Regions from separate parts of the Streptomyces sp. NPDC003720 genome, predicted to be linked through region 2. Evidence: riboswitches for the same ligand, from Rfam matches in the RefSeq annotation. Region 2 holds a riboswitch; the other holds the start of a gene.

Region 1 (15,486 bases), on a different contig from region 2:
GATGAGGGGACGCCGTCGGCGCGGGATGGGCGCGGCTCAGGCCCGGGACCTGATCGCGCTGCAGACGCGCTGCAGGTCGATGTGGCGGCGGCAGGTCAGGTGAAGAGACGGACGGCTCACTCGGACGGTGACCGGTTTCAGACGTCTCATATTTCCCTACCGATTTACTGGGATTCCTGCAGTGAGTGTCGATCCGACCGACGTCGACGTCAAGAGGTCCGTCCCGGGTCGCGGACTTCCCGATGGACGGTGTCCCTCGGTGGCACAGTCACCACACGTTTCCCACTGCAACCGTCGGGACGCGGTGACGGTCTCCTGCAAGGGACCCAGAAGGGCTCGCAGGCTCTCTCGATCGGAGCCGGTTCTGACTGACATGACTGTTGGAGTAGCGCTCAACGCGTCCGACGCGCCGAACCAGGTCGACGCGACCGTCCAACTGGCCCGAGAGGCCGCGGAACTCGGCCTCGCGTTGGCCTGGTTCGGGCAGGCCTTCGGCCCGGACTCGCCCCAGCTTGCGGCGATCGTCGGTCGCGAAGTGCCCGCACTGCAGGTCGGCACCTCCGCGATCCCCGTTTTCGGCCGCCACCCGCTGCTGATCTCCAGCCAGGCCCAGGCCGCCCAGGCCGCGACCCACGGCCGCTACCACCTCGGTCTGGCCCTGGGCACGAAGCTACTGACGGAGGCCGGCTTCGGTCTGCCCTTCTAGCGCCCCATCGCCCGTCTGCGTGAATTCCGCAGACGGGATCCTTCCCGTACCTGGCGGGACCGCGCGCGCCCCCGACGACCGTGGGCGCCGCCGTCTCGACGGTACCGTCGTCCTGAACCGCGCCGCGAACCTGCCGTGCGCGTACACGGACCTGGCCACCTGCCCGCTGCCCCCGGCCGAGAACCGGTTGCCGGTGGCGGTCGAGGCCGGTCAGAAAATCCCCCGCGAGCGCGGCGGTTCTTGACCCCTCAGCTTGGGAAGCTCCTGTCTTGCGACCCCGGCCGCCTCGCTGACCTGCGACCAGGGCGCCCGCGGCCCGAGCAGGTCAGCGCGCGATTCCCCGGTATCGAGGAAGAGGAACGGCATCCCACCCCAGGCGCTGGACGACACCGTCCACCAGCGCGTGCGGCTCGGCGTCCTCACCGTTGCCCGCGAAGCCGATCGGGTCGAATTCAGCTTCCTGATGAAGCAACTGGCTGTCACCGACGGAAATCTCTCCCGGCGCCTGAAGGTGCTGGAAGAGTCCGGAATGATCACCGTCGAGAAGGGCTACGCCGGTCGACGCCCCCAACAGGGTATCCCTCACGCGCGAAGGTGCGCAGGCCCTGGACGCTGAACTCCGGGCCCTACGTGCACTCGTCCTACGCCTTGAGGCTCCTGAACCTGTGCCTGATACACCTGACACCCGATCGCCGCTTCAGGAGTTCGTTCTCCACCCGATCGAGCTTTCGCTGGGGCACAGGACGAAGAGCGGGAAGGCCCGACGGCGCGGCCGGTCGCCCATCTCTTCCAGCGCCATGCGGATCTCACGCAGGTGGTCGGTGGTCATCTGCAGCGGGGGCTCGTCAGGCTGATAGACGGTGCGGATCGGGTAGTCCACACCAGGTTGCCGGGACATCTCGATGTGGCAGCCGAGCACGTGGGTGACCGTCCGGTGGTCGCAGAAGTCGATCAAGCGATCGATCGTCCGGATGAACGCCGGCCAGTCATCGATGTAGAGCCGGCCGGGGTAGACCGTGTCACCGGTGAGAAGGAACCCGGTCCACGGATCGTAGAAGGTCACCGCCGCTTCGTGGTGGCCCGGGGTGGCCAGACACTCCAGCACCCTCCCCCCGAGGTCGATGTGCGCCACAGCATCAGGGTCGGTGGCAAATCCGAAATACGGCCAGGCGGCGGCCGACTCCGCACCGACGACCGTGGTGTCAGGACGATCGGAGAACTGGCCGTCGCCTGCGACGTGATCACCGTGCGGGTGAGTGTGCAGCACGAGCAGTTGGTAGCCGTGCCGTGGGTGACGCGCGAGCCAGGACTCCATGAGCTCGTCGACCACCTGGCGAAGAGGGAAAAACTCGGCGGATGCGGTGGCGCCGGTGTCGATCAGCACCGCCCGCTCATTGCCGAACAACAGGAACAAGAACGGCGCCTCGTAGTCGATCGCCATGTTCTGCCGGAGGATGAACGTGTGCTCGTCATAGCCGTGGACCTGGATGTCCGGATCGGCGTTGTGCTTGGCCGACGGCGAGCCGTGAATCCACCGCACATCCAGCGCACCAGGCCTGGGCTTGGCTCCCTCGAAGTCGATCAGGAAGCTGTCGGCACCCATGACGTCTCCTTGAGTGCGTCGTCTTGGCGGGCCGGGTACGGCGCACATCTCGTCCGGGGCAGGCACCTGTGAGCCTCCACGGCGACGCTAACACGCACATCGTCCAGGGTCTGCCAGAAGCCCGATGGCCTCGGATCGCCGCTCAACGCTCTGGCACGTGCACGGCACGGGCCGGGGGCCGAGTGGTGCCTGCCACTCCGACACCAGCGGGCCCCGGTCACAGGTCGCCTGAATACCGGTCGCGATGCTCTCGGCGACAAGGGTCTGACTCCCGGATCGGTCCGACTCCGCCGTGGCGGCGCTCTTGCGGCTTGAGGGGACCGAGCGTGGCTGGTGGTGGGCCGGGAACGATGAGGGGCGGCGTGAGCTGCTGGCTACTCCCTTTCCGCATCCCGACTCCTACGCCGGGGCGGACGACGAACTGATGGCGCGTGAGCCACAGGCTGAGGCGTTCGAGGACGACGCCGCGTACCGGGAGGCTCGGTTCTGCCTGGGAGGGCGAGGTCGACAGGTTCGAGGACTTGAAGACGGCCGGTGCGCTCGTCATCCAGGACCATCATGTCGGCGGCGCGCAGCCCGTTCAGTTCGGGCAGCGGGGGGATCACGGCTCCTGGGCACTGTTGCCGCCGAGCTGGGGGCCATCCGTTCCACCAAGTCCTGTTGTTCAGCGCTAGGTTTTGACTCTGTGGTCGGCGTCGGCTCCGGATAAGGGTGCCTGCGACGTGGAAGCATGGAGCGGCTCGTGGGATCGAGCATCGTTAGTGCTTCCGTCTGCCACCAAGCCAGCCCATAATCCGTCTGGTTGGGGGTGGGTGGTGGCCGATTTCTTCCTCTGGTTCCAGGTGTTTTTCTGGGAGTACCTGGCTTTCGCGGCTTTGCTGGGCCTTGTTTTCCTGGTCGGCGGTGCCGGCTGGCGGGCCAGCCTCCTATGGGGGCTAGGACTCGCGACGCTTCTGCCCACGTCGATCTTCGTCGGCTTCCGAGTCTTGGGGGTCTAGCCCGTGACGTCCTGGTTCGCGCTGACGAGAGGCGGCTGTGCCGCTCCTGGGGCCGGCCTGGGCGCGTCAGTAGCGAAGAAGTCAAGGGTCGGGTCGCTGACCTGCGGACGTAACCTCGCGGGCACGGCTTGGTCAGAAGGCGTTCCACCACCAACGATCCGGCGGATCACCGTACGGCACGGCGTCGGGACGTTCGAGGATCTTCAGATCCAGAGGCTGCACGATGCTGCGGAGCTCGCGTGAGCTCTTCTTGGGGAGAGCGCAGATCGCCAGCTCCAGTAGATCTCGCTCATCCGCCGGTTCGGGGCAGCATGCGGGGACACCGCATCGGTCGCTGAAGGGCGATGGGAGCTGATCCATCGGTGCTCTCGCGATGGCAGCCCACCGGGAGAGCGCCTGTTCGATCAGCCCTGGCTGGAGCCGAGTCCGTTCCAACCGAATGATCTGCGCTTGGGCCGGACCGGAAACCTGACCGATCTTCGAGAAGGCACAACGCGCACCGGAGTACCTGTTCTCCGCCCGGAGGCGTGAGGGGCGCCTACGCGGCACGGCCCTTTCGGTTGTGAGTCATGAACAGCAGTCTGACACGCCTCGCGGCGTAGCGGTCCCCATCCATGACCAGGACGCTTCCCACCCCCACGAAGACTGGCGAGCTCCCTGCGCCAGTGCGGCGTAACGTCGTCCTTGTGGACGTCCCTGCGGACACCCTTGTCTCCCGTGCCGCTCGTGAGGTCAGTTCGCGGGTGGACGAGTTGATCCATGACGTGCAGCGGTCACTGCGGCGTGGGGTTCCCGAGGTGTGGGAGGACCCGGACGTCGCCCGCATGACGGCGGAGAACGTCACCGAGCATGTGCTGGCGGCCCTCGCCGGGCTGGTGGACGCCGTCGAGCCGGGGCAGATCCGGACCCCGGTCGCCGATCCGGACCGGGCGCGTCGGTTGGCCGAGCACGGAACGCCCGTCAATGCACTGCTGAGGGCCTTCCGGCTCGCGCAGGGCGTCATACTCGACCGGCTCCTGGAAGAGATGCCTCGGCTCACCGATGACGCCGCGTTGATCAGTGCAGCGACGCGCAAGCTGATCGTGACGATGACCGAGTACATCGACCGCATGTCGGAACAGGGCGTGGCGGTCTACCAGGCGGAGCGGGACCGGCGGCTGCAGTGGCGGCTGTCGGTGGTGAACGAGGCAGGCCTGCGCATCGGCACGATGCTGGACATCGATCGCACCGCACAGGAGCTGGCGGACCTCGGCACCGAGACGTTCGCCGACCTTGTCACCGTCGACCTGCTCGACTCCGTGCTTCGTGGACATGTCCCACCTGCGGCCGGCCCTCTCCTGCTCCGGCGAGTCGCGCAGCGGACCGTGGCGGGCGGTGCCCCTTCATCGACGATCCGCCTGCAGCAGCTCCACGTCAGCCCGGACGGTTCGCCTCAGGCCCGCGCCCTGATCAACGGTGAGCCGTCACGGCTCGCGTCCGCCTCATTCTCGTCCCCTGACATCTGTCAGCAGGGCCACTGGCCACCTCGGGCAGAGGTGAGTGGGCGCCGGTGCTCGAGTGAGTACCGGCGCCCATGGCTCGCCGACAGGCAGTGCCGCCTGACGCCGGAAGCGGGCGATCCGCGGCGAGGCCTACGCCGCAGATCGAGGCGGAGTTGTCTTCGGTCAGGCGGGGGCGCACCGGGCCCGAGAGCACGCTCCAGATGGGCTGTGGGCGCATCGGACCGTTCTTCTCCTTCGAACCGGCCGGCATCGTCCCCGACATCGTCCGCCTGTCCAAGTCCATCAGCGGGTACGGGAATCCCATGGCCCTCACGCTGATGCGCCCCGAGCACGACGTGTGGAAGCCCGGCGAGCACAACGGCACCTTCCGCGGCTGCAACCCCGCGTTCGTCACCGCCGCCCGCGCACTGGGGTTGTTCTGGTCCGACGACGCGTTGGAGGCCCGGACCACCGCACTCGGCGAGCCACGCCGCCCGGGCGGCGGACGGGCCACGGGTCAACGAAGGCCAACGAAAGGAAGAACGAATGTCGGTCGACCTCGTCGGCTTCCTCGGCGTCGTACTCGTGGCCTACGTGGTCCCCGGCCCGGACTTCCTCGTGGTGCTCAGATCGGCGACCGAACATCCCGCCAAGGGGCGGGCTGCGGCGCTGGGGGCCCAGACCGGCCTGTGCGTGCACATGCTTGCCGCCGCCGTCGGCCTGTCGCTGATCGCCGCTCGCTCCCCCGTGGTCTACGACGCCATCAAGCTCCTGGGCGCGGCCTACCTCGTCCACCTCGGCATCAGGGCGGTGCTGGCCGCCCGGCGCGCCGCCCGCGAACGACGCGCCGGCCAAGACACGACCGGTGGTCCCGGGGACGATGCCGGGCCACCGGCCTCGGCGGCAGACGGGCCGGCCCGCGGCCGATGGCGGTCCGGCTTCACGCAGGGACTTCTCACCAACGTACTCAACCCCAAGGCGGCGCTGTTCTTTCTGAGCATCCTGCCGCAGTTCGTCCAGGGCGGCGGCTCGCCCACCCGGCAGATCTTCTTCCTCGGCATCCTGGACGTCCTCATAGGCGTCGCCTACTGGTTCGTTCTCGTCGCCGTCGCGGTGCGCCTGCGCACCCTCCTCGCCCGCCCCAAGATCCGCCACCGCTGGGAGCTGACGACCGGCTGGCTGTTCATCGCCATCGGTATCGGCGTCGCTGCGGCCTCCTGAAGCAACGGAAGCACCTCAGCGGCAGCTCCACGTCCGTCCCCGCGGGCTCACGACGCCCGCTCCAGACTCCCCGCCCGTTCTGGCACGAGAGCGGCACGGTCGCACAACGGATCCCGCAAATGGCCGGCACAGGCGCTCTCCACACTCGCCCATTTCTGCCATGAGGACCCGGCGGGCCAGTTCGCGGACTTTGATCCACCCTCATCGCTGGACAGCCCGTCCGCGGCCCAGGCAGCCCGGTAGGGCACCTGATCGCCATCGTCGTCAGGTGAGCCCGAGAAGACCTCGCCGGAGCGAGTGACGCGCTCGACAGTCGCGCGGGCGAGTACCGGGTCACCGTAAGCGGGCGTCCGAGCCGAACAGGGTGCGGACCGGTATCTCCCGGATGGCCAGACGAACAGCGAAGATCACTGTTCGTGTGCACCGGCGTTCGGCGGCCTCACGTCTGAACCCGAGCCGAGGACAGCAGTCGCTATGGCGGGGCGCCGACCCTCCCTCATCCCGATGTGCGGGGTCGGCACAGGCAGATGACGCTCAAGGCGAGGCACGGGACAGACGATCGGGGAGATCAACACCTTCTGCCACAATAAGCGCAACGACAAGTGCCCCACATGGACGCATCCGTGACAGACCCCGAAGACCGAGAGCAACAGGCAGCGGTCACCCGCCTGTTGCTGTACTACTTGAACGCCCCCATCGCCGACTACTGCCTTCTGCGCGGTGTCCTCCCCGCCCCCGGGGCCGTACGGATCGCCGTCCGAGCCGGGGAGGCCGAGTACGCCAAGAACTTCCTGTACGAGATTCCCCACGACACGGTGGCCCCGTACTACATCCCCGGCATGCTGCGCACCGTCCTGACCGGGACCCGGATCTACAGCAGCAGCGACGTCGACGAGGTGATGGGGATGACGCTCATCCGCCTCCGCCCTCAGGAGATCACCCCGACCCCGGAAACCGAACAAGGCGAGGCGCTCACCGTCGTACGCGCCCTCTCCGACCCCGTTGACGACGAGAGCCCGTTCCTTGTCGGCTTTCTCATGCACGGCGACGGCCTGATCCGCCTGTACGTGCAGCGTCCCGAACGGCCGGGCATCATCGGGGTCGACATCCGTTTGACCGGGACGCCGACGACCGCCCTCCTCGCCTCCCTGCCCTCCCTCAGCGGGGAGGAGCAGTACCGGCGCCCGGCCGCGGAGGACCCGCACTGCGACCTACGGGTCGACCTGACCAACTGGTAGAGCTCCGCCGCCTAAGGCGTGCCTGGCTCACGGACGTTCCAGCATCCGTGTCCACTGAGGGGGACGGCTCCCACGCCGGCTCCGGGCCCGACGCACGCCGCTGCCAGTTCGTAGGCGTCCCGGCTCCAACGGCCTGCATGGATGGACGAGCGCCGTGCGGCGGTTCTCATCCGTGCCTCAGCTCCGCGGGCCGTGTCGAGCGGCGCAGCAGTGGCAGCGAGGTGGCCGCGGCCAGTAGGCAGGCCGCATATATCAGTGGCGGGACCGCCAGGGCCGCGTACGGCACGATGAGTCCGTGTTCGGTGAGCGACGCGTACCAGGTGCCGACGGCCAGCCCGCCTCCGCCCGCGACGAGCATGGCCGGTGCCAGCGGCAGGGCGGTCTCCAGAAGCACCGCCCGGTTCAGGACCGTCCGTGGCACACCGGCGGCGACCTGCTGGGCCAGCCCCTGGCGCCGGTGTGTCACGGACTCGGCGGCGCCCACGGCGACCGAAACAAGGACGATCAGCAGGCCGACCAGGATCGCCGCGCCCGCCAGGTCGATCCCGCCGGTGTAGAAGTCCAGGTCGGCGGCCGGGGAGTAGCCGCCGTCGTTCAGCGTTCGGAGCAATCCCTCGCGTACGCCCATGAAGCCGGTTCCCACCACCGTCGCCATCAGAACAGCGGCATGGGTGCGCGCCGCCGCCCAGGGGTCGGCGGACAGCCGCTCCGCGGCGATCAGCACGGCGGGACTCTGGGCGCGCACGGCCCACCAGCGCCCGGTCAGCCGGGCCATGCCACTGCTCAGCCACACGGACCCCGCCCCGACCAGGAGCAACGCGCCGAACAGGGCCAACGGGGCCAGCCCCGCGGATCCGTATACGAGCGTCAGGATGCCGCCGGTGACGGCCACCACGACCAAGGCCACGCCCAGCGTGACCGCCAGTCCCCCGCCCGCTCGCCGCGGTGTCGCGCGCACCTCGCCGAGCGGCGAGGCGACCACCCGGCGCAGCGCGGCCAGGCTCACCGCCACACCCACGGCCGGGACCGCGAGCATGACGGCGACCAGCATCCACCACAACCGCGCCGGGAACCGGTGGGCGTACAGCGCGCATCCGGCCACCGCGGCGGTGCCCAGGAGCGAGCCGACGAGGCATGCGGGCCCGGACTCCAGCGCGGCGATCCGACGCACCCGCCCCGGAGCGGCGCCCGCCAGCCGCAGCCGGGCCATGCGGCGGTCGCGGTGCGCAGCACCCAGGCGCGCGCACTGCCCGAGGAAGCCGAGCCCGGGAATCAGCAGGAGCAGCAACGCCATGACGACACCACTGCGTTGACCGGGATTGTCCAGCAGACCATGGGCGATTGGAAGGTGGGTGTAGCCGCGCACGGATGCCACCGCGCCGGCCATTGCACCGAAGGCGGCCACGCAGGCCGCGCCCACGACCGTGAGGCCGATCCGCCACCACTCGCGACGGTCCGAGCCGTTGGTGAGCAGCCAGGCCAGCCGAAGATCCGCCCTCACGCGGACACCTCGAGCCTGGTCGTGCGGCCGTCCGCCAGCCGGATCTCACGGTCGGCGTACGCGGCGACCGTGGCCTCATGGGTGACCAGCAATACCGCTGCTCGCAACTCTCGCGCAGCCTTGGTGAGTTCGGTCATCACTCGCTCGCCCGCGAGGGAGTCGAGGGCGCCGGTCGGCTCATCGGCGAAGACCACCTTCGGGCCGGTGACCAGGGCGCGGGCCAGTGCGACGCGTTGCGCTTGGCCGCCGCTGAGTTCGCCGGGGCGTGCCTCGGCTCGGCCCAGCACCCCGAATCGCTCCAGCCACGTACGTGCCTGCTCCTGGGCGGCGCGCCGGTTGGTTCCGCTGAGGATCAGCGGCAGGGAGACGTTGTCGAGCGAGGTCAGCTCGGGGATGAGCTGCCCGAACTGAAACACCACGGCGAACTCGGTCCGCCGCAGCTCGCTGAGCCGCTCCTCTGGCGCGTGATCGAGGCGCTCGTCGCGGTAGAGCACTGATCCCTGGTCGGGACGGACGATCCCCGCCATGCAGTGCAGCAGACTGGACTTGCCGCTGCCGCTGGGACCGGTCACGGCGAGGATCTCCCCGGCGTGGAGCTCAACCGACGCGCCGCACAGGGCGGTGGTCGAGCCGTATGCCTTGTACAACTCCTGTGCAGCGAGCAGTGGTTGTTCCGCTGTGGTGGTACTCATGCTGCATCGACCTCCGCGGTCAGAGTGGTGAGCCGGCCGGCAGTGGTCGTCATCCAGCGCAGATCGGCGTCGAGGTGGGTGAGGGCGTAGTCCGCCGAGAGCACAGTGGCGAGATCGGCGCCCTCCGCGGACTTCACCGCCGTGAGCTCTCGCATCCGCTGCATGTGTGCGGCCCGCTGTGCCACCAGGTAGGCCGCCGGGTCGCCCCCGGACAGGATCGCGACGACGACCTTCGCGAAGATCTCGTTCGCGACGAACGGCGCGGGCGGTGTCACGGCCGCTGCCCAGTCGGTGAGTTCACGAGCCCCGGCGTCCGTGCGGCGGTACGTCGTCCGCTCCGGCCCTCCGTCGGAACCGGTCTCCTCGACCTCGGCGAGTCCGTCCCTGACCAGCCGCTGCAGTGTCGTGTAGACCTGCCCGTAGGCGAGCGGCCGGGCCTGCGGGAAGCGCTCGTCGTGCAGGCGCTTGAGGTCGTATCCGTGCCTCGGGCCCGTGGCGAGCAGGCCAAGGAGTATGTGGCGGGCACTCATGGACGTCAGTATTCACCAAGTACATGTAGTCAGTGAATAGTGAGCTGAGACTTACTCAGGGCCAAGTGTCGTGATCTGTCTCTCAGGTCGCTCCGTGACGACGGTGTGGGGCTACGCGGAGGTTGTCACGTCGTTTGAGACGGGACTACGTCATCGCGCAGACCGACGCCGGCGAACAGATGGGTGCGGCCTGGGCGCGGCACCTCCCCGAGCGCGAGCCCGGATAGGGATTCGTCGATCGAGACGTGCCCGAAGTCACCCTCGGCCTGCTGGCGAAGACGGCGGCCGCGGGCACGGCTGAGCCCATCAGACGCGTCGGACTCCGCCCGGTACCGCGTCAGTGGGACTGGGAGCGCCATTCGAAGAGCAGGATGGTCGCATCGTCCCGGAGCTGATTGCCCTGGTAGTCAAGGATCGCGTGGATGAGCAGCCGCAGTACCTCTGCCGGGCGCTCGCCGGCAGCGTTGGACCGGATGATGAAGTCGGTGAATCGGTCGAGACCGAACTCCCCACCGCTCGCGTCCCGCGCCTCCACGACGCCGTCGCTGTAGAGCAGGACGCAGTCGTCTGGTTCGAGTTCCGTCTCCTGAACCTGCCGCGTTGCCGGGGCGAGTGGGCCGGCGAGCCCCAACGGTGGCTGCGGAGGACTGTCCAGTGCCCCGGGCAGTACCCTGCCCTTGCGGATCAGCAGTGGTGGTGGATGGCCGCAGTTCACCCAGCGCAACAGCCCGGTCTCGGCGTCGAATCGGCTCAGTACTCCGGTGCAGAAGTGGTCCGGTAGCCACTGGGCGAGTGCCTGATCGACGGAGCTGACGACGTCGACCAGGGCAGCTCCGGCGCGGCGGGCGTTACGCGCCGCGGCCATCGCGACCGATGCCGTCAGACCGGCGGTCAGATCATGGCCCATGGCATCGAGGATCGCGGTGTGCAGCTCGTTCTTGATCACCGAGTGATCGAAGGCATCACCGGCTATCTCATACGCCGGTTCGAGCACCGCTGTCGAAACGCATCTGCTGGAGCCGATGGTGCGCGGTGGCATGAAAGCACGCACCATCTCTGCGGGCAACTGCATGGGCGCGGTGCGGATGCGGGCGGCGAGCCAGTCGCTGTAGGCGCGCTTGGAGGTGATCAGCATCGCGAACAGATGGGCCAGCATACGGCTGCGGCGCATCAGCACGCTGTCGAGCGAGACGGTTCCGACACCCAGTACGCCGAGCCGCTCTGCGCCGTCGACGAGAGGTATCCATACCGTCAAGCTGGCGTCGGATTCTGCGACGCGCAGGGAGAGTGTGCGATAGGCCCAGCCGGCCGACGAGTGGTCCACCAGCAGCGGTTCTGATGTCTCGTCGAGTGGAATGAGTAGCCGTTGCTGCAGGTCGGCCAGGTAGATCTGCGCTGTGTCCAGTCCGACAGCCATGGCGCATTGGTCGGCCAGTGCAGGCAATTCGACCGGCAGCGCCGTTTGCGCCTCGGCTATCAGCTGCTCCAGCCGACTTTCATCCACTAGGGGCCCGGAACGGCCGGACCCGTGAGGCGGGTCCGACACGGGAATCACCCCTTCACTCCCCCAGTTTCGCATTGATCACGTCCTGTGACCCGTCGCTGCGCCGAGCATGCCCGTCTCGTGTCTGAGGTGCACCGTGCGCATGAGTACGCCCGCCACGAGCACGCCTACACCGTCGGCCGCCGCCTCGGCCTGGCGACCTCCGACATCCTGCCGGAGGCGCACAGTTCGGACCCGTCACGCGCCACACTGGTGTTCACGGTGGCGGGGGCGGCGTTCATGCTGCTGGTGATCAGCCTGACCGGCTGATCGTCGGGCCGGCTATGCCTTGAGGAAGTCGAGGATGACGGGGTTGAGGACGTCCGGGTGGACGGACAGCATCCCGTGCGGGTACCCCTCGTAGGTCTCCAGGGTCGCGTTCCGCAGGATCTCCGCACTCTTCGGTCCCGCATCCGCGTAGGGCACGACCTGGTCGTCGGTGCCGTGCATGACGAGCACCGGGATGTCGATCTTCTTCAGGTCCTCGGTGAAGTCCGTCTCGGAGAACGCCTTGATGCACTCGTAGTGCGCGTTCGCGGCGCCCATCATCCCCTGCGCCCACCACCGGCCGATGAGTCCCTGGTTCGCCTCGGCGCCAGGCCGGTTGTAACCGTAGAAGGGCCCGGATGCCACGTCGATGTAGAACTGGGCGCGGTTGGCGGCGAGCCCGGCGCGCAACTCGTCGAAGGCCTCTATCGGGGTCCCCTCGGGGTTGCTCTCCTTCTTGACCATGACGGGCGGCACCGCCGACGCGATCACCGCCTTGGAGACGCGGCCGGGCTCGGCCCGCGCCACGTAGTGGACCACCTCACCGCCTCCGGTGGAGTGCCCGATGTGCACAGCGTCCCGCAGATCCAGCGCGTCGGTCAGGGCGGCCACGTCCGCGGCGTAGGTGTCCATCTCGTGGCCCGACGACGGCTGGCTGGAGCGCCCGTGACCACGACGGTCGTGTGCGATGACCCGGTAGCCCTTGTAGAGGAAGTACAGCAGCTGGTTGTCCCAGTCCACGTGGCTCAGGGGCCAGCCGTGGTGGAAGACGAGCGGTGTCGCGTCCCTCGGCCCCCAGTCGACGTAGAAGATGCTCGTACCGTCCGCGGTGGTGACCGTGCTCATGGTGTATCCCTTCCGAGCGTTGGTTCGGTTTCTTCCGCGCTTCTGCCGTGCGCCCCGCGCTCTGCCGGTGGGCGGGCGGCCGACCGGAGCCCGGCCCCGTGCAGCCGCTTGCCCGGGGTGGCTTCATGTGGGGGAAGTCAGCCGACGGACTCGCGCTTTCCCGTGAAACGTTGATGGAGTTGCCGGCGCTGTCGGGGACGGCGGCGCAGACAGTGACGTCCGCCAAGCCCTGTTCGTCCTGACGTCGATCACGTCGAAACTCTCCCCGCGATGTCACAAGCCTGAGACCCGCTGCCACTAGCCCACGGACACGACGTTACTGAAGGTTGCGATGACGTTGCGCAAGGTAAGCGTGGAGCGGTCGGAGTTCCTCATGGCGATCGTCACTTCTGTGTCGTTGGCGGCGTCTTCCCGCCATGCCGGCGCCGGCCGCTCCGCACAGCGGCGGCTGGCGCGCGGGCCAGCCGTACCGGGCACCTTTCCAGGGTGCGTCCGTCCGTCAGAGGCGGCAAATCCGCAGGCGGGGCGCGAGCCGCGAGCTGATGAGACCGTGGACGGGGGCGGTGCAGGCGGGGCTCCGCCCGCAGTGTCGTCGGCATCGTTTGACGAGCCTGGGTGTAACAACTATGGTTACTTCCAAGGAGGTGGTGATGTGGCGGGCAACAGTCAGCTCACCGTGGCGGCACACGCGCTGACGTGGATCGAGCTGCACCGTCGGATCGGGGACGGAAACGCGACGTCCGAGGGGATCGCGGGCAGCGTCAACACCAACCCCGTCGTGATCCGCCGACTGCTCGGCCGGATGCGCGACGCCGGACTGGTGCACTCGCGACGCGGCGCCGAGGCGGGGTGGGTGCTCGCCAGACCTCTGGAGGACATCACCCTGCGGCACGTGTACGAGGCGATCGAGCCGCCACCGCTGTTCGCCATGCACCGCTCGGACCCCAACCTCGGCTGTCCGGTCGGTTCCGGTATCCAGCCTGCGATGCGCCCGGTGTACGCCCGTGTCGAAGAAGCCGTCCGCACCGAGTTGGACCGGATCACGCTGGCCGACGTCCTGCGGGACGTCCTGGCGTCTCGGTAACTCTCGGGAATCGCTTCACACTCCCCCTGCGAGACCGGCTCAGCGAACCGCCGGCAACCTCTCCGCGTCGGGCCCTGCCGGGCAAGCGACGTAACCGACCTTCGAGGCCAGTCATGGCCGTAATTGAACTGGAGTTCCAATCATGGGACAGCTTGACGGAAAGACCGCCGTGGTCACCGGTGGCAACAGCGGCATCGGACTGGCCAGCGCCAAGCGCTTCGCCGCCGAGGGCGCGCACGTGTTCATCACCGGCCGACGGCAGGAGGCACTGGACGCCGCACTGGCCGAGATCGGCCAGAACGCCACGGCCGTCCGCAGCGACGTCTCCGACCCGGCCGACATCGACCGGCTCTACTCCGTCGTCGCCGACCAGGGGCGGCGCGTGGACGTGCTGTTCGCCAACGCGGGCGGCGGTGAGTTCTCCACCCTGGAACAGGTCACCGAGCAGCACTTCGACACCACCTTCGGCATCAACGTGCGCGGCACGCTCTTCACCGTCCAGAAGGCGCTGCCCCTGCTGAACGACGGCGCGTCGGTCATCCTCACCGGCTCCACCGCGGCGACCTCCGGTGGCGAGGCGTTCGGCGTCTACGCCGCGTCCAAGGCCGCCATCCGATCGTTCTCCCGGACCTGGGCCAACGAGCTCAAGCACCGGAGGATCCGCGTCAACACCCTCGTCCCCGGCCCCATCGAGACTCCCGGCAACGCCGGCCTCGCCCCCGACGCGGACGACGCCGCCAAGCTGTGGGGCTTCTTCGCCAGCCAGGTGCCGCTGGGCCGCATGGGTCGCCCCGACGAGGTGGCCGCCGCCGCCCTCTTCCTCGCCAGCGACCAGAGCAGCTTCGTCACCGGCACAGAACTCTTTGTCGACGGCGGCCTCAACCAGATCTGAAGCACAGACACGACCCAGGCGCACCAGCAGTCGGTGCGCGAGGGCCGGTTCCGTCATAGCGGACCCCGCCACGATGGGACCGATGTCGTACTGGGGCCGTGGCTCCGTTGGGAGCGACTCACCGCTGCCACGACATGAGGCCTGAGCATCGTGGAAGGTCTGCCCTTCACATGGGCACCGGCACATGGGCACCGACCCGCCTGGCGGATGACCAGGCCGATCCACTTGCCACCGTCGCGCCCGCCGCCGTCCTTGACCCGGTCGATCGCGCGAGGGTGGGAACCGCTCGGTCGAGGAGGGCGCGCGGCCGTGGCGTTCGGTACAGGGGCCCCGGGCGTCCCCCTTGGAAGCGAGGACGCTGACCTATCCCGCGGTAGAGGGCCCCTTCGGCTGTCCTTCCGCGGGCTTTCGGTCGGCAGGGCGACGCGGCGGGATCGGATCGCCGGGAAAGTCACGAGGGCCGCTCCAGAGTGCGGGAACGGCGTCGCAGCGGCGGCACAGCTCGTAGGCCATCGCCTCGTAGTTGACGCGCCAGCCCTTGAAATGCGGCCAAGCCTCCTTTGGTGTCCGCTCACTGCGGAAGCCGGCTGACTCCAGCATGCTCACGGCTTCGTTGAACTCGGCGAAAGTGAGTTGGATGGTCTCGTCCGGCGTGGGGTCTTCGTCGAAGGGGATACGCAAAGCGCGGGCGATGTCGCGCAGCGCAGTGAAGCCGGCTCTAAGTGCCAACCGGGCTTCCGGCGGGGCGAGGCGTGGGTCCAAGGCGAGCTGCAAGGCCGCTGCATCCATGACGGCGACGAGTCCGACCAGCCAACTCCGGTGCGGACGCGGGGAACGGAATGTCAGCAGAATGGGATATGCAGAATGACTCTCCCCGATATCAG
Region 2 (15,486 bases):
CAGCCACGTCCCCGCGTCGCCGGGCAGCGCCGTGGGGAACACCAGCGCGCCGAACGCGAACGGGACCACCCCGCGGCCGAGGAGCTGGAACAGCGCCCGGCCCAAATCGTTCGCCAGCCACCACACTTGCAGGTCCGCCGGCCGGTACAGGTCGATCGCGACCTCACCCGTACGGATGCGTTCCATGAACTCGGTCTCGAAGCCGCCACCCTGGATCGCCAGCGTCGCGTACAGCGCCTGTCCCAGCCAGACGAACGTGACGGCCTGGGCCTGGTCGTAGCCCCCGAGGTGCGGTTTCGCCTCCCACAACGCCAGGTAGGTGTAGACGAGGATCAGGCCGAAGGCCGTGTTCGTGAACACCCCTGCCGCAGTGGCCGCCCGATACGTCGCGTACCGTCTGAATCCCCCCGCCGCGACGGCGGCGTACAACCGTCCAGCGCCCACGTCAGTCAACCTCCCGGACCGCTCGACACCGAAGCGCAGGAGCCTAGTCCGGAGGCCCGGCGACCGGCGACGCATTTTCGTTCCGGAAGCGTGCCGGAATCCGGGAACGGATCGCCAGGTGCGAGAGTCTTCAATCCGGGGGCGCAGAAGGCGTACGAGGCGTACGGGAAACGTACGACGCGAAACAGGAGTCCGTGCACGACATGAGCGACGAGCCGCAGCCGCAGCAGCCGAACAAGGGCGGGGCACCGGAACAACCGCTGCCGACTGCAGGGCCCGCACGATCCGGTGAGGCCGCCGGCGGTGCCACCGGAGACACCCGCCCCGGAGACGGCGGCCACGACCGCGACCGGGAGGGCGGCAAGGACCGGCCCGGCCCGGACCGGGCCGAGGGCCGCGCGCAGGGCCGGGGCCGGGAACAGGGGCAGGCGCAGGGACAGGGCCGGGAGGGCTCGGGCGCCGGACCGGCCCGGGGCGGCCGGGAGGAGAAGTCCGCGGCTCCGGCCGACGGCGCCTCCGGCGGCCAGTCGTCGCCGGGTACCGGTGTGGACCAGGCCGCCCGGGCCCGCCGTGCGGCCCTGGCCGCCCAGATGGGCCGGGCCGGCCGCGCGGGCGACGCAAGCACCGGGGTTCCTCCGCAGTCGGGGAAGTCGCAGGGGTCCGCGAAGTCCGGAGGGCTCGACGGGTCGTCCGGTGAGCGGTCGGCGGGGTCCCAGGGTTCCGCGGTTCCCCAGCAGTCGGGACAGCCGCAGGGCTCCGCGAAATCCGGGGGTTCCGAGGGCTCGGCCGGCGAGCGGTCGGCCGAGGTCAAGGGCTCCGGCGCGTCCCGGCAGCCGGAGCAGCCGAAGACGCCGGGGCAGCCGGGCCGGCCGGGGCAGTCGCCGCAGACGCCCACGGCGATGTCTTCCGACTCCGGGGCGCCGACGTCCGAGCGGCCGGCCGGGCCCCGGCGTCCCGGGGTGCCTCCGCAGGCGCCCGGGAAGGGCGAGGGCTCCAAGGAGTCGGGGGCCGGTCGCGCCGAGGGCGCTCAGCGCCCCGGTGTGCCGCAGCAGTCGCAGGGCTCGGGGAAGTCCGGGGACTTCGAGGGGCGGGCCGGCGAGCGGTCGGCCGGGGCCCAGGGCTCCGGTGTGCCGCAGCAGTCAAAGGGCTCGGAGAAGTCCGCGGGCTCCGATCAGCAGGCGGCCGGGCGTTCCGGCGCGCCTCGGCGGCCCGGGGTGCCCGGTCAGGCGGGCGAGCCGCAGGGCTCCGCGCGGTCCGGCGGCACCGGGAACCCGGCGGCCGAGCGGTCCGCGACCGGCCGGCGCCCCGGAGTGCCCGGCCAGGCAGCGCAGTCACCCGCGTCCGCCAAGGGCCCGCGGAAGCCCGGCGCCCAGGACGCCGACGCGGCCGAGAGCACCCAGGTGCTGCGGCGCGTCAACACGTCCCGTACCTCCACCGCCGCCCAGGGAGCCGAAGCGGCCCGCAAGGGCGACGGCGGAAAGGCGGCCGGCGGCCCGCAGGGAGCCGGGGACGCCCAGGCGGCCGAGACGACCCAGGTCCTCCGCAACGTCAAGGCCCCCACCACGTCCGGGCCGGCCCGGCCGGGCGACGCCACCACCGGCGCGAAGAGCGGCGGCACGAAGAACGGACCCCGGGCAGCCATGGCCGGCGGCGCCGCAGCAGCGGCTCAGGCCGCCGCCGGAAGTGGCGCGGCCAAGGGCGCCCAGGCCGCGACGGGCGGTGCCGGCGCCGCCAAGGCGGGGACCGCCGCGGCCGGCGCCGGGAACACGACCGCCGACACCGCCAACGCGGACAGCGGCGGCACCGGCGGCGGAGGCGGCAAGGGCAAGAAGCCCAAGCGCCCCAAGCGGACCGGCTGGCGCCGCCTCGTCCCCACCTGGCGCATGCTGCTCAGCACCTTCGTGATCGGCGTCATGCTGATCATCGGCCTGCTCTTCCTCGGCTACTCGCTCGTGCAGATCCCGTCCGCCAACGCCCTGGCCACCAAGCAGAGCAACGTCTACCTCTACTCCGACGGCTCCCAGCTCGCCCGCGACACCCGCGACAGCAAGGTCAACCGCGAGAACGTCAGCCTCGCCCAGGTCTCCAAGGCCGCCCAGCACGCCGTGCTCGCCGCCGAGGACCGGGACTTCTACTCCGAGTCCGCGGTCGACCCCAAGGCCATGCTCCGCGCCGGCTGGAACACGGCCCTGGGCAAGGGCAAGCAGTCCGGTTCGACGATCACCCAGCAGTACGTGAAGAACTACTACCTGGGCCAGGAGCAGACCGTCACCCGCAAGGCCAAGGAGTTCTTCATCTCGATCAAGCTGGACCGCGAGAAGTCCAAGGACGAGATCCTCGAGGGCTACCTCAACACCAGCTACTTCGGCCGCAGCGCCTACGGCATCCAGGCCGCCGCCCAGGCCTACTACGGCAAGGACGCGACAGACCTCGACCCGGCCCGCGCCGCCTACCTCGCCGCCCTCGTCAACGCCCCCAGCGAGTACGACGTCGTCGCGCACCCCGAGAACAAGCCCGCCGCCGTCGCCCGCTGGAACTACGTCCTGGACGGCATGGTCAAGGAAGGCTGGCTCGGCAAGGGCGAGCGCGCGGGCCTGAAGTTCCCCACGCCCAAGGACCAGACCGTGCCCAACGGCCTGTCCGGCCAGCGCGGCTACCTCGTCGACGCCGTGCGGCAGTACCTGATCAGCAACGACATCGTCACCGCCGACCAGCTCGCGGCCGGCGGCTACCGCATCACCACCACCATCCAGAAGAACCGGCAGAACGCCTTCGTCAAGGCCGTCGACGACCAGCTGATCTCCAAGCTCGACAAGAAGAACCGCAAGGCCGACAACTACGTCCGCGCCGGCGGCGCCTCCGTCGACCCCAAGACCGGCAAGATCGTCGCCATGTACGGCGGCATCGACTACGTGAAGCAGTTCACCAACGGCGCGACCCGGGGCGACTTCCAGGTCGGCTCCACCTTCAAGCCCTTCGTGTTCACCTCGGCCGTACAGAACAGCTCCACCACGCAGGACGGCCGGCCCATCACCCCGAACACCATCTACGACGGCACCACCAGGCGCCCCGTGCAGGGCTGGCCCGGCGGCGCCTACAACCCCGCCAACGAGGACGAGAAGTCCTACGGCGACATCCCCGTCCGCAAGGCCACCGACCTCTCCGTCAACGCCGTCTACGCGCAGATGGCCGTCGACGTCGGCCCCGACAGGGTCAAGCAGACCGCCGTCGACCTCGGCATCCCCGAGCACACCAAGGACCTCCAGCCCTACCCGTCCATCGCCCTCGGCACCGCCACCGCCAGCGTCCTCGACATGGCGGAGGCCTACGCCACGCTCGCCAACCACGGCCAGCGCGCCACGTACACCATGGTCGAGAAGGTCACCAAGGACGGCACCCAGCAGGTCGACCTGCCCCAGCGGCAGACCAGGCGGGCCGTCACCCGCGAGGCCGCCGACACCACCACCTCGATCCTGCAGAGCGTCGTCGACAACGGCACCGCCGTCGCCGCCCAGGCCGCCGGCCGGCCCGCGGCCGGCAAGACCGGCACCGCCGAGGAGGACACCGCCGCCTGGTTCGCGGGCTACACCCCCGAACTCGCCACCGTCGTCTCCGTCATGGGACAGGACCCGGTCACCGCGGCGCACAAGTCCCTGTACTACGCCCTCGGCCAGCCCCGGATGAACGGCGGCGGCCCGCCCACCGCCATCTGGGCCCAGTACACCCGCGACGCGCTGAAGGGGAAGCCGGTCAGCGACTTCGACCTCCAGCTCCAGCCGGGCGCCGACAAGACCCAGGCCCCCGTCGACCCCTCCGCCGACCCGAGCACCGGCGGCCCGGACGACGGCGTCACCACGGACGGGAGCACCACCGACGGCGGCACCACCGGCAGCACCCCCAGCACCGACGGCGGCACCGGCAGCACCCCCACCACCGACGGGGGCGCCACCGACGGCGGCGCCACGACCGACGGAGGTGGCACCACCACCGGCGGAACCGCCGACGGCGGCGGCACCACCACCGGCGGGGACACGAACGGCGGCCTGACCACGGGCGGCGGCACGGACACCGGCGGCGGCACACCGGGCGGCGGCACCGGAGGCGTCGACACGGGCGGAGGCACCGACAGCGGAGCCACCGCAGGCCAGCCGTAGGAAGAAGCGCCCGTCAGTGACCGCCGGTCGCCTTGAGCCCCACCACGGCGACCAGCAGCAGGCAGACGAAGAAGACACGGGCGGCGGTGACCGGCTCACCCAGCACCACCATGCCGAGCACCGCCGCCCCGGCCGCCCCGATGCCCACCCACACGCCGTACGCCGTACCGATCGGCAGCGACCTGGCGGCGTACGACAGCAGCACCATGCTCGCCACGATCCCGGCACCCGTGAACACACTCGGCACGAGCCGGGTGAACCCGTCGGTGTACTTCATCCCCACCGACCAGGCCACCTCGAGCAGACCGGCGACGATCAGCAGAACCCACGCCACGACGACACACCTCCGGCAGACGAACCCATTTCTGGTGCGTCGTCTTTGCCTGCATCCCGGTACGGCGCGTCTCGTCGGGCTCCCTCGAACATAGCAAAGCGACGGCGGAGGGGCCGGTGACCACGGTCACCGGCCCCTCCGCCGTCGCTCTCCGGGACTCCCGGCCGCCTCAGAGGTACAGGCCCGTGGAGTCCTCCGCGCCCTCGAACCGGTCGGCGGCCACCGCGTGCAGATCCCGCTCCCGCATCAGCACGTACGCCACGCCCCGCACCTCGACCTCGGCCCGGTCCTCCGGGTCGAACAGCACCCGGTCGCCCGTCTCCACGGTCCGCACGTTCTGACCCACCGCGACCACCTCGGCCCAGGCCAGCCGGCGCCCGACCGCCGCCGTGGCGGGGATCAGGATGCCGCCGCCCGAACGCCGCTCGCCCTCACCCGTCTCCTGCTTGACCAGCACCCGGTCATGCAGCATCCGAATGGGCAGCTTGTCGTGATGGGGGGTGCTCTGCACGTTTCTGTTGGCGCTCACGCTCCGAACCTACCTGCCTTCTGCACGCCCGTACGAGCCCGGGTCGCCGAGCCGCTCAGCGGCCGCGCCGCCGCACACCCAGCGCGAGCAGCCCCACCAGCCCGACCGCGACCAGCGCCACCGGCACCACCCGCTCCAGACGCGGGGCGCCCTCCTCGTCCACGAACTGTGCCCTGACGTCGCTCACCACCCGGTTGACCTGGACATACGCCCGTCCAACCGTGTGATCGAGATTGGCGACCACCTTGGCCTTGGCATCCCCGACGATCGTCTTCGGGTGCACCCGCACCCCGATCTCGTCGAGCGTCTCGGCCAGCACTTCGCGGCGGCGCCTGATGTCCGCCTCGATCTCTGCCGGGGTTCTGGTGTCCGACGTGTCCGCCACCGTACGGCCTCCGAAGTCTCCTGATGCTGTCCTGGACAGTCTGTCAGTTCCCAGTACGGCCGCACCGCAACGCCCCCCGTTACGCTGGACCGATGAGCGAGCGACTCCAGCCCGGCGACGTGGCCCCCGCCTTCACCCTCCCCGACGCCGACGGCAACCAGGTGTCCCTGTCGGACCACAAGGGCCGCAAGGTCATCGTCTACTTCTACCCCGCGGCGCTGACCCCCGGCTGCACCAAGCAGGCCTGCGACTTCACGGACAACCTCTCCCTCCTGGCCGACGCCGGCTACGACGTCATCGGCATCTCCCCGGACCAGCCGGAGAAGCTGGCCAAGTTCCGCGAGAAGGAGTCCCTGAAGATCACGCTGCTCGCCGACCCCGACAAGAAGACCACCGAGGCCTACGGCGCCTACGGCGAGAAGAAGAACTACGGCAAGACGTACATGGGCGTCATCCGCTCCACGATCATCGTCGACGAGCAGGGCAAGGTCGACCGAGCCCTCTACAACGTCCGCGCCACGGGCCACGTCGCCAAGATCATCAAGGATCTGGGGATCTGACCCCGCTCGTGCCGCCGCGGTCGTGCCGCCTCTCCTGCGGGGAGCGGACGGCGAACGGAGCGGCACAGTAAAGTAGGCCGCGCCTCAGGCGGCCGTGATGGAACTGGCAGTCATGCTGGGTTTAGGTCCCAGTGGGTTCACACCCGTGTGGGTTCGAATCCCACCGGCCGCACCGCCCCTCGCCTTCGGATCGAAGGTGAGGGGCGTTTCGCATGTCAGCCCAGCAGCTCCCGCACCACCGGCACCAGTGCCCGGAACGCCTTGCCCCGGTGGCTGATCGCGTTCTTCTCGTCGGCGCTCAGCTCGGCGCAGGTGCGGCTCTCGCCGTCCGGCTGGAGGATCGGGTCGTAGCCGAAGCCGTTCGTGCCGGCCGGGGCGTGCCGCAGGATGCCCCTCAGCTGTCCCTCGACCACCCGCTCCGTGCCGTCCGGCAGGGCCAGCGCCGCCGCGCAGGCGAAGTGCGCGCCCCGGTGTTCCTCCGCGATGTCGGAGATCTGGGCCAGCAGGAGGTCCAGGTTGGCCTTGTCGTCGCCGTGGGCGCCCGCCCAGCGGGCGGAGAAGATGCCGGGGGCGCCGTTCAGGACGTCGACGCAGAGGCCGGAGTCGTCGGCGACGGCGGGGATGCCGGTGGCCTGGGCGAGCGCGTGGGCCTTGAGCAGGGCGTTCTCGGCGAAGGTGACGCCGGTCTCCCGGACGTCGGGGATCTCGGGGTAGGCGTCGGCGCCGATCAGCTCGTGGGGGAGGCCTGCTTCGGCGAGGATGGCCCTCAGTTCGGTGATCTTTCCGGCGTTGCGGGTGGCGAGGATCAGGCGGGTCATGAGGGCCAGTATCCCTTGACGGCCGAAGCCCCCGGCGACCGGCCGCAAGGGCGCCGGACTCCGGGGGCTCCTCCGTCGCGGGCGCCGGCCCGCGAACGGAACGCTCGTCAGGGCCCTGTGGCCGCCGGCGGCGCCGAGGGCCCCTGCGGGCCGCGGGCGGGACGGGCCGCCGCCTTGGCCTTGCCCGCGGCCGCGGTCAGCGGGCGGGCGATGTCCTCCAGGGACCGGCGTTCGGCGTTCACGGCGAGGAACGCGGCGACGAGACCGGCCGCGCACATCAGCCCGGCGCCGATCTGGAAGGCCAGGACGGTGTCGCCGACCTTGCCGGTGCTGGTGAGGTCGGCGAAGAGCAGCGGGCCGCTGATGCCGCCGGCGGCGGTGCCGAGGGCGTAGAAGAAGGCGATGGACATGGCCCGGGTCTCCATCGGGAAGATCTCGGAGACGGTCAGGTAGGCGCTGGAGGCGCCGGCGGAGGCGAAGAAGAGCACCGCGCACCAGCAGGCGGTGAGGGTGCCGGCGCTGAGGGAGCCGCGGTCGAAGAGCCAGGCGGTGCCGAACAGCAGCAGGCCGGACAGCAGGTAGGTCGAGGAGATCATCACCCGGCGGCCGACGGTGTCGAAGAGGTGGCCGAGCAGCAGCGGGCCGAAGAAGTTGCCGATGGCGATGACGGCGAAGTAGTAGCCCGTGTGGTCGGCCGGCACGTCGAAGAACTTGGTGAGGATGGCGCCGAAGCCGAAGGTGATGGCGTTGTAGAGGAACGCCTGGCCGATGAAGAGGGAGAAGCCGAGGACGGCGCGCTTGCGGTACTGGCCGAAGACGGTGCGCGCGATCTCCATGAAGGTGACGTTCTTGCGCTGGTGGATCTCGAGTTCGCCCTCGGGCCGGGCGAGCGGTTCGCCCTTCTCGTCCTGCACCTGGCGTTCGATGCCGGTGACGATCTCCTCCGCCTCGCGGTCGCGGCCGTGGATGAGCAGCCACCGCGGGCTCTCGGGGACGTGCCGGCGGACCAGCAGGATGACGAGGGCGAGGACGGCGCCGAGCGCGAAGGTGAGGCGCCAGCCGATGTCGGCGGGGAGGAGGTCGGTGTTGAGGGCGAGGATGGAGAGCAGGGAGCCGCCGACGGCGCCGAGCCAGAAGCTGCCGTTGATGATGAGGTCGACGCGGCCCCGGTACTTCGCGGGGATGAGTTCGTCGATGGCGCTGTTGATGGCGGCGTACTCGCCGCCGATGCCGAAGCCGGTGAGGAACCGGAAGACGAAGAACCACCAGGCCTCGGTGGAGACCGCGGTGAGCGCGGTGGCCGCGAGGTACACCGCGAGGGTGATCATGAACAGCTTCTTGCGGCCGAAGCGGTCGGTCAGCCGGCCCCAGAACAGCGCCCCGACGCAGGCGCCGGCGACGTAGAGCGCGGCGGCGACGCCGGTGATCTGCCCGGAGCTGATGCTCAGGCCGCTGCCGGGTTCGGACAGGCGGCTGGCGATGTTGCCGACGACGGTGACCTCGAGGCCGTCGAGGATCCATACGGTGCCCAGGCCGATGACGATCGACCAGTGCCACCTGGACCAGGGCAGGCGGTCGAGCCGGGCGGGGATGTTCGTGGTGATGGTCCGGCCGCTCTGCGGTGCCGGTGCTGCGGCTGTGCTCATGGGCTCCCCTCAACGCCGAAGGACGGGGTACGGGTGCCCTGGCGTCGCCGGAGTAGGCCCGGGGCGCTCGGCGGCGGGCCCGGCGCGGGGACGACGGGGGGCGCCGGCCGGGCCCGGCTCAGGCGCCCACGGCGCGGGTGACGACGTAGATGAGCAGGCCGGCCAGCGAGCCGACGACGGTGCCGTTGATGCGGATGAACTGCAGGTCGCGGCCGATGTGCGCCTCGATCTTGCGGGTGGTGTGCTCGGCGTCCCAGCCGGCGACGGTGTCGGTGATCAGGGAGGTGATCTCCTTGCGGTAGGTGGTGACGACGTGCACGGCCGCGCCCTCGACCCAGTGGTCGACCTTCTGCTGCACCTTGGGCTCGCTCGCCATCCGGTTGCCGAGTGACAGCAGGGCGGCCCGTACCCGCGTCCGCAGTTCGCTGCGCTCGTCCTCGGCCGCCGCGACGACCATGGAGCGCACGGCGGTCCAGGCGGAGGCGATCAGGTCCTGCACCTCGGCGCGGCCGAGGATGTCGCCCTTGAGCCGTTCCACCCGGCCGCGGGTGTCGGTGTCGGACTGCAGGTCGGAGGCGAAGTCGGTGAGGAAGCGGTCGAGGGCGCCGCGGGCCGGGTGGGAGGGCATGTCGCGCATCTCGGTGACGAAGCGCAGCAGTTCCTTGTAGACGCGGTCGCCGACCTTCTTGTCGACGAAGCGCGGGGTCCAGCCGGGTGCTCCGCCCTCGACGGCGCTCATGACGTCGGCGCGGTGCAGTTCGAGCCAGTCGTGGGCGCGGGCGACGACGAGGTCGACGACGCGTTTGTGGCCGCCGTCGGCGACGATCCGCTCGAGCATCTTGCCGAGGCCGGGGGCGATCTCCTGGATGTCGGCGCGCCGGGTGACGGCCTCGGTGACGACGGCCTGGACGTCCCGGTCGCGCATGACGGTGAGGGCGCCGCGGAGCGCGGTGGCGAGTTCGGCGGTGACCCGGTCGGCGTGTTCGGGCAGGGCGAGCCAGGCGCCGAGCCGGCTGCCGATGCCGACGGCGCGCAGCCGCTGCCGTACGACGTCCTGGGAGAGGAAGTTCTCGCCGACGAACTCGCCGAGGGAGATGCCGAGCTGGTCCTTCTTGGTGGGGATGATCGCGGTGTGCGGGATGGGCAGCCCGAGGGGGTGCCGGAAGAGGGCGGTGACGGCGAACCAGTCGGCGAGCGCGCCGACCATGCCGGCCTCGGCGGCGGCGGCCACGTAGCCCGCCCAGGGGCCCGCGCCCTGGTGTGCGGCGAGCCGGGAGAGCACGTAGACGAGGGCGACGAACAGCAGCAGTCCGGTCGCGGTGAGTTTCATGCGCCGTACGCCCCGCCGCCGTTCCTCGTCGGCGGGGGTGAAGGCGTTCATGGTCCGGTGCGACGCGGTCTGCTGCGTCGTGGTCCGGTCCGCTGTTCGTGTCTCGGTCTGTTCCATCAGCTCCACCCGTGCTCGGCGCGTGCGGTGATCCCGCGCACAATTGTCCCTTCCTGACCGACTCCCGGAACGAAACAGGAGTTCCCGGCGTCTGTCTGTAGGGGGTTTCGGGCAGGGTCCTGTCAGGTCTCCCGAGCCCATGACGCATCATGGGTTCATCAAGATCGGAGCCTCGGGCTCCCATCTCCCGAGGAGAACAACGCAAGCATGACCAAGCGTCATGGTTATGCCGTGCTCAGCGCGCTGGTCGCGCTGATCGTGGCCGTGTGTGCAGCCGTCTACGTCGCGGTGGCCGCGGACGACGGCACCCCCAGTGGCACTTTCGCCGGCAGCCGCCCGCGTCATGGTTCCTCCGTCGCTCCCGCGTCGACCGGCACCTGGGTCGGCGCCTGGTCCACGGCGCCCGTGGGCGGCGAGCCGGGCACCGAGACCACCGGTCTCGCCGGCCGTTCGGTGCGCAACGTCGTGCACGCGAGCACCGCGGGTACGAGTGCCCGCATCACGCTGTCCAACCTCTACGGGCAGTCCCCGCTGACCGTCTCGCACGCCTCCCTGGCGGTGGCGGTGGGCCACGACACGGCCGAGGCCGACGCGGCGACGATGCGGCGGCTGACGTTCAACGGCGCCGCGAGCGTCGTGATCCCGGCCGGCGGCCAGGTGCTCAGCGACGCCGTGCGCGTCGTCGTCCCGCACGACTCCGACGTGCTGGTCACCACGTACTCGCCGACCCCGTCGGGCCCGGTCACCTACCACCCGCACGCGCAGCAGATGTCGTACGTGGCCCAGGGCGACCGCACGGAGGACGCGACGGGCGCCGCGTACACCGAACAGACGCCGTACTGGCGCTATCTGACGGCCCTTGACGTGCTGAGCAACGAGGCGACGGGCACGGCGGTCGTCTTCGGCGACTCGATCACCGACGGCATAACGTCCACGGTCGGCGCCAACCGCCGCTGGACCGACGTCCTCGCGGGCCGGCTGCACACGGCGGTGGCGGCCGGTGGCGCCCTGCCGCGCTACGGCGTCGTCAACGAGGGCATCAGCGGCAACCAGGTCCTCGCGGACGGGCTGGGCCGGCCGGCGGAGAACCAGAGCGGCCTCGGCCGCTTCGGCCGGGACGCGCTGTCCCGGACCAATGTGAAGGTCGTCGTCATCGACCTCGGCATCAACGACATCATCCGCAACCCGGATCTCGCCGACCCGCACAGGATCACCGAAGGCCTGCGCACCCTGGTCCGCCAGGCGCACGCCCGCGGGCTCCGGGTGGTGGGCGCGACCCTGATGCCGTTCCGCGGCCACCGCGGCTGGACGCCGGCCCGTGAGGCGGTGCGGCAGCAGGTCAACGCGGAGATCCGGTCCGGCCGGGTCTACGACTCGGTCGTCGACTTCGACCAGGCCCTGCGGGACCCGTACGACGCGCGGCGACTGCGGCCCGCGTACGACTCCGGCGATCATCTGCACCCCAGCGACCTGGGCTTCGCCAGGATGGGCGACGTCTTCGACCTGGGCGCGCTGAAGGGCGCGGGTCAGGCGGAGCTGTAAGGCGCCGGTCCGTCTCGGTGGGCCGTACCGGCGGACGGCCGTCGACGGCGACGGGGGCGGTGCCGGTACGGCGGGTGCGGCCTCACGCGCCCGTCGTGGAGCCGGGCCGCACGATCATCAGCACGGTCACGGCCGCCCACAGCAGGTTGAACACGCCGGTGAACATGGCCAGCCGAGCGGTGCTGCGGTGGCTGCCGGCCCCCTCCACCAGCGCGGCCTGGGCGGGCAGCACCAGCGCTCCCAGCACGACGGCGGCCAGCGCCGTGAGGCCGATGGACGCGATCAGCCAGGCGCTGCCGAGCACGTGCATGCCGCTTGCCGTGGCGAACCCGAAGACGGGGACGACGACGCCGACGACGGCGTACACCCGGCAGATCCGGTGCAGCAGCGCCTGCGTCTCCGCGGCCCGGTCGTCGTCCGGTGCGCTCAGGGCGCGGCGGGCGGCGGGCGGGAACATGCTCGCGGCGACCGTGACGGGCCCGATGGCGACGATGGCGGCGATGACGTGGACGGCGAGGAGGAACTTGGTCACGGCAGGAGGCTAGGCGGCGCAACGATCACGCGGCAGTGGCCGGATTGCCAGCACCCGACGGATTCTCGCCGCCGCCCTCCCTCAGGGTGCAGGGGAGCGGTTGCCGCCCCCGCCGCTTGGCGGTAACCCGTCGTACGGCTACTTTCCCGCCATGCACACCGTGGCCGTCCTGGCGCTGGACCAGGTGATCCCGTTCGACCTCTCCGTCCCGATCGACACCTTCGGCTGGGCCCGGCTGCCCGACGGCCGCCCCGCCTACCGCGTGCGGGTCTGCTCCCCGGGAGCCGGACCGGGGCCGGGGGAGGTGAGCGCGGCCGGGGGCGTCTTCGCGGTGCGGGCGCCGTACGGCCTTGAGGCGCTGGCGGACGCGGACACGATCGTCCTGCCGGGCGTCGCCGATCCGGCGCTGCCGCTTCCGCCGGGCGTCGCGGAGGCGGTGCGCGCGGCGGCGGCGAACGGCACGCGCGTGGCGTCGATCTGCGTGGGCGCGTTCGTCCTCGCGGCCACCGGACTGCTGGACGGGCTGCGCGCGACGACGCACTGGCGGGCGGCGCGGGAACTGGCGGAGCGGTACCCGGCGGTCACGGTCGACCCGAACGTCCTCTACGTCGACAACGGCCAGTTCCTGACCTCGGCGGGCGCGGCCGCGGCTCTGGACATGTGCCTGCACATGGTCCGCCGGGACCACGGCTCTGCGGTCGCCGCGCACGTGGCCCGGATGTCGGTGATGCCGCTGGAGCGGGAGGGCGGGCAGGCCCAGTTCATCGTGCACGACCTGCCGCCGGCGCCGGCCGGCGCGACCCTGGAGCCGCTGCTGGCCTGGCTGGAGGACAACTGCGACCGCGATCTCGCCCTGGACGAGATCGCCGCCCGGGCCCGCATGAGCAGCCGCACGCTGAACCGCCGCTTCCGCGAGCAGACCGGCACGACGCCGCTGCAGTGGCTGCACCGGGCGCGGGTGCGGCGGGCCCAGTACCTGCTGGAGACGACGCCGCATCCGGTGGAGCGGATCGCCGTGCAGGTGGGCTTCGGCTCCCCGACGGCCTTCCGCGAACGCTTCCGCCGGGTGGTGGGGACCAGCCCGCAGGCGTACCGGCGGTCGTTCCGGGCGGAGGGGGAGCGGGTGGCGCCGGGTGCGCGGGTGGCGGTGGACGGCCCGACGGCCTGACACCGTGGGGCGTCGACGCCGTCCAGCGCTCTGGGGCTCGGCCGCGCCGCTCAGCCGCGTCGGCCGGACGCGCGACTCGGCCGCGTCGCTCAGCCGCCTCGCTCAGCCGCGACGGCCGGACGCGCAACTCGGCCGCGCCGCTCAGCCGCGTCGGCCGGATGCGTGACTCCGCCGCGCCGCTCCGCTCAGCCGCTCCGCTCAGCCGCTCCGCTCAGCCGCTCCGCTCAGCCGCGTCGGTCGGCGACGGCCCAGGAGGCCAGGGCGACCGCGCCCGCGACGCCGAGGACGGACGGCCAGGCGCCGACCTTCTTGGCCAGCGGATGCGATCCGGCGAACGCGGCGACGTACCCGGCGGTCAGCGCCCCTGCGGCCCTACCGCCCGCCCGCCTGCGCCACTGCTGCGCGGCGGCGGTCCCCGCGGCGGCCAGCACGACCCCGCCGAGCTGCCGCTTCCCGGTCCAGCGTGCGACGCCGTACCCGCCGACGAGTCCGGTCGCGGCGACCACCGCGCTGGGAACCCTGGCCATGAGCTGCCTCCATCTAGTCGTCACGTCTTGGTGTGCTTCGGGTGGCTTCACCACCTGCTCCGAGGCTAGCGCGCGCCCATACGGCTCCAACAAGCTGAGTCGTGGCTTGTCAACTTTCCGGCTCCGAGCTATATAAGAAGGCGTAGGGCATCGCACCCAGCACCTGGTGAGAGGAGTGAGCCGTGATGCTCATGCGTACGGACCCGTTCCGCGAATTCGACCGACTCGCGCAGCAGGTCTTCGGTCCCGCGAACGCCGCCGCCGGCCGCCCGTCGGCCATGCCGATGGACGCCTACCGTTCCGGCGACGACTTCCTGGTCCACTTCGACCTCCCCGGCATCGACCCGGAGACGATCGAGCTGGACGTCGAACGCAACGTCCTCAACGTCCGCGCCGAGCGCCGCGGCCCCGCGCCGGAGGGCGCCGAGATGATCGTCGCCGAGCGCCCCACGGGCACCTTCACCCGTCAGCTCTTCCTCGGCGAGACCCTCGACACCGAGCGCATCGACGCCTCGTACGAGGCGGGCGTCCTGACCCTGCGCATCCCGGTGGCCGAACAGGCCAAGCCGCGCCGCATCCAGATCAGCGGCGGAGACAGCGGCCGCAGGCAGATCACCGGCTGACCGCCCCCGGTCGCATCACCCCGCGCTCCGTGGCCCCGACCGGGGGCCGCGGAGCGCCGCCGTCGACCCGCCCGTCGTGCCGGGCGCCGGCCCCCGAGCCGCACTGGTCGCACGGACCGCATGCCACCACATACCGCACTTTGGCTGAATTCCGCCTCATGCACGCCGCATTCCGGGGTACCGGGCTCCCCGGTGTCCCGAAGTGTCCCGTAGGAGGATCCACCCCGATGACCGTGACGACCCCGCAGCCGAGAACGACCATCCCCGCCCCCGCCCCCATCGCCCCCGCCGTGACCCCGGCGCTGCGCCCGATCGCCCCCGAGGCCGGAGCCGACACCGCGCGCTGGGAGGAACTCGTCGACGCGGTGCGCGAGGCCGGTCGGTACTCGACCGCGGCCGAGGCCGAACACGTCACCCGCACCGTCCTGACCGCCCTGGGCGGCCACGTGACCGGCGAGGAGCGCGTCGCCCTCGCCCAGGCCCTGCCCAGGCAGGCGGGCACCCTGGTCGCCTCCCAGATCCCCGCGAACGCCCCGCTGTCCGCGCGCGAGTTCGTCGAGTCCGTGGCGAGCCACCTCGACGAGGACGCCACCCCGGCCACGGCCCGCTGGGACGTCACCTCGGTCCTCGGCGTCCTCGCGGACACCGTCGGCGAGCCCCTGACGACCCGGGTCCTGACCCAACTCCCGGCGGGCTACGCCCTGCTGTTCGGCCGCGCCGACCTGGCGGCGACGGCGTAGTCCCCGCCGCCGCCCCGGTCCTCCACCCCGCTCTCCC

Evidence for each region. A riboswitch is a leader RNA that binds a small molecule or an ion and turns the genes downstream of it on or off. The one in region 2 is predicted to bind guanidine.
Region 1: linked by a shared signal. The riboswitch ahead of ACFYU0_RS05175 (MBL fold metallo-hydrolase) and the one ahead of ACFYU0_RS08995 (DMT family transporter) in region 2 are both predicted to bind guanidine.

Annotation. Positions count from the first base shown of each region.
Region 1 covers NZ_JBIANZ010000001.1:1,049,078-1,064,563, reverse strand. Annotated here, with positions in the region: partial or broken gene ACFYU0_RS05190 (LLM class flavin-dependent oxidoreductase) at 374-703, shown strand; partial or broken gene ACFYU0_RS05185 (DUF1684 domain-containing protein) at 804-950, shown strand; gene ACFYU0_RS05180 (transcriptional regulator) at 1,170-1,322, shown strand; gene ACFYU0_RS05175 (MBL fold metallo-hydrolase) at 1,404-2,309, opposite strand; guanidine-III (ykkC-III) riboswitch at 2,322-2,389, opposite strand; gene ACFYU0_RS05170 (hypothetical protein) at 3,125-3,307, shown strand; partial or broken gene ACFYU0_RS05165 (aminotransferase class III-fold pyridoxal phosphate-dependent enzyme) at 5,004-5,273, shown strand; gene ACFYU0_RS05160 (LysE family translocator) at 5,335-6,009, shown strand; gene ACFYU0_RS05155 (hypothetical protein) at 6,633-7,247, shown strand; gene ACFYU0_RS05150 (ABC transporter permease) at 7,414-8,748, opposite strand; gene ACFYU0_RS05145 (ABC transporter ATP-binding protein) at 8,745-9,440, opposite strand; gene ACFYU0_RS05140 (PadR family transcriptional regulator) at 9,437-9,970, opposite strand; gene ACFYU0_RS05135 (PP2C family protein-serine/threonine phosphatase) at 10,308-11,549, opposite strand; gene ACFYU0_RS05130 (hypothetical protein) at 11,604-11,783, shown strand; gene ACFYU0_RS05125 (alpha/beta hydrolase) at 11,796-12,626, opposite strand; gene ACFYU0_RS05120 (Rrf2 family transcriptional regulator) at 13,279-13,710, shown strand; gene ACFYU0_RS05115 (glucose 1-dehydrogenase) at 13,853-14,602, shown strand; gene ACFYU0_RS05110 (hypothetical protein) at 14,966-15,486, opposite strand, start outside.
Region 2 covers NZ_JBIANZ010000003.1:17,427-32,912, forward strand. Annotated here, with positions in the region: gene ACFYU0_RS08985 (ABC transporter permease) at 1-444, opposite strand, end outside; gene ACFYU0_RS08990 (transglycosylase domain-containing protein) at 2,085-4,598, shown strand; gene ACFYU0_RS08995 (DMT family transporter) at 4,612-4,932, opposite strand; guanidine-III (ykkC-III) riboswitch at 4,966-5,036, opposite strand; gene ACFYU0_RS09000 (co-chaperone GroES) at 5,102-5,461, opposite strand; gene ACFYU0_RS09005 (DUF3618 domain-containing protein) at 5,517-5,846, opposite strand; gene bcp (thioredoxin-dependent thiol peroxidase) at 5,939-6,406, shown strand; tRNA gene ACFYU0_RS09015 (tRNA-Leu) at 6,495-6,578, shown strand; gene rdgB (RdgB/HAM1 family non-canonical purine NTP pyrophosphatase) at 6,622-7,224, opposite strand; gene ACFYU0_RS09025 (MFS transporter) at 7,332-8,870, opposite strand; gene ACFYU0_RS09030 (DUF445 domain-containing protein) at 8,989-10,317, opposite strand; gene ACFYU0_RS09035 (SGNH/GDSL hydrolase family protein) at 10,525-11,859, shown strand; gene ACFYU0_RS09040 (hypothetical protein) at 11,942-12,391, opposite strand; gene ACFYU0_RS09045 (GlxA family transcriptional regulator) at 12,543-13,559, shown strand; gene ACFYU0_RS09050 (hypothetical protein) at 13,784-14,086, opposite strand; gene ACFYU0_RS09055 (Hsp20/alpha crystallin family protein) at 14,272-14,709, shown strand; gene ACFYU0_RS09060 (DUF2267 domain-containing protein) at 14,937-15,449, shown strand.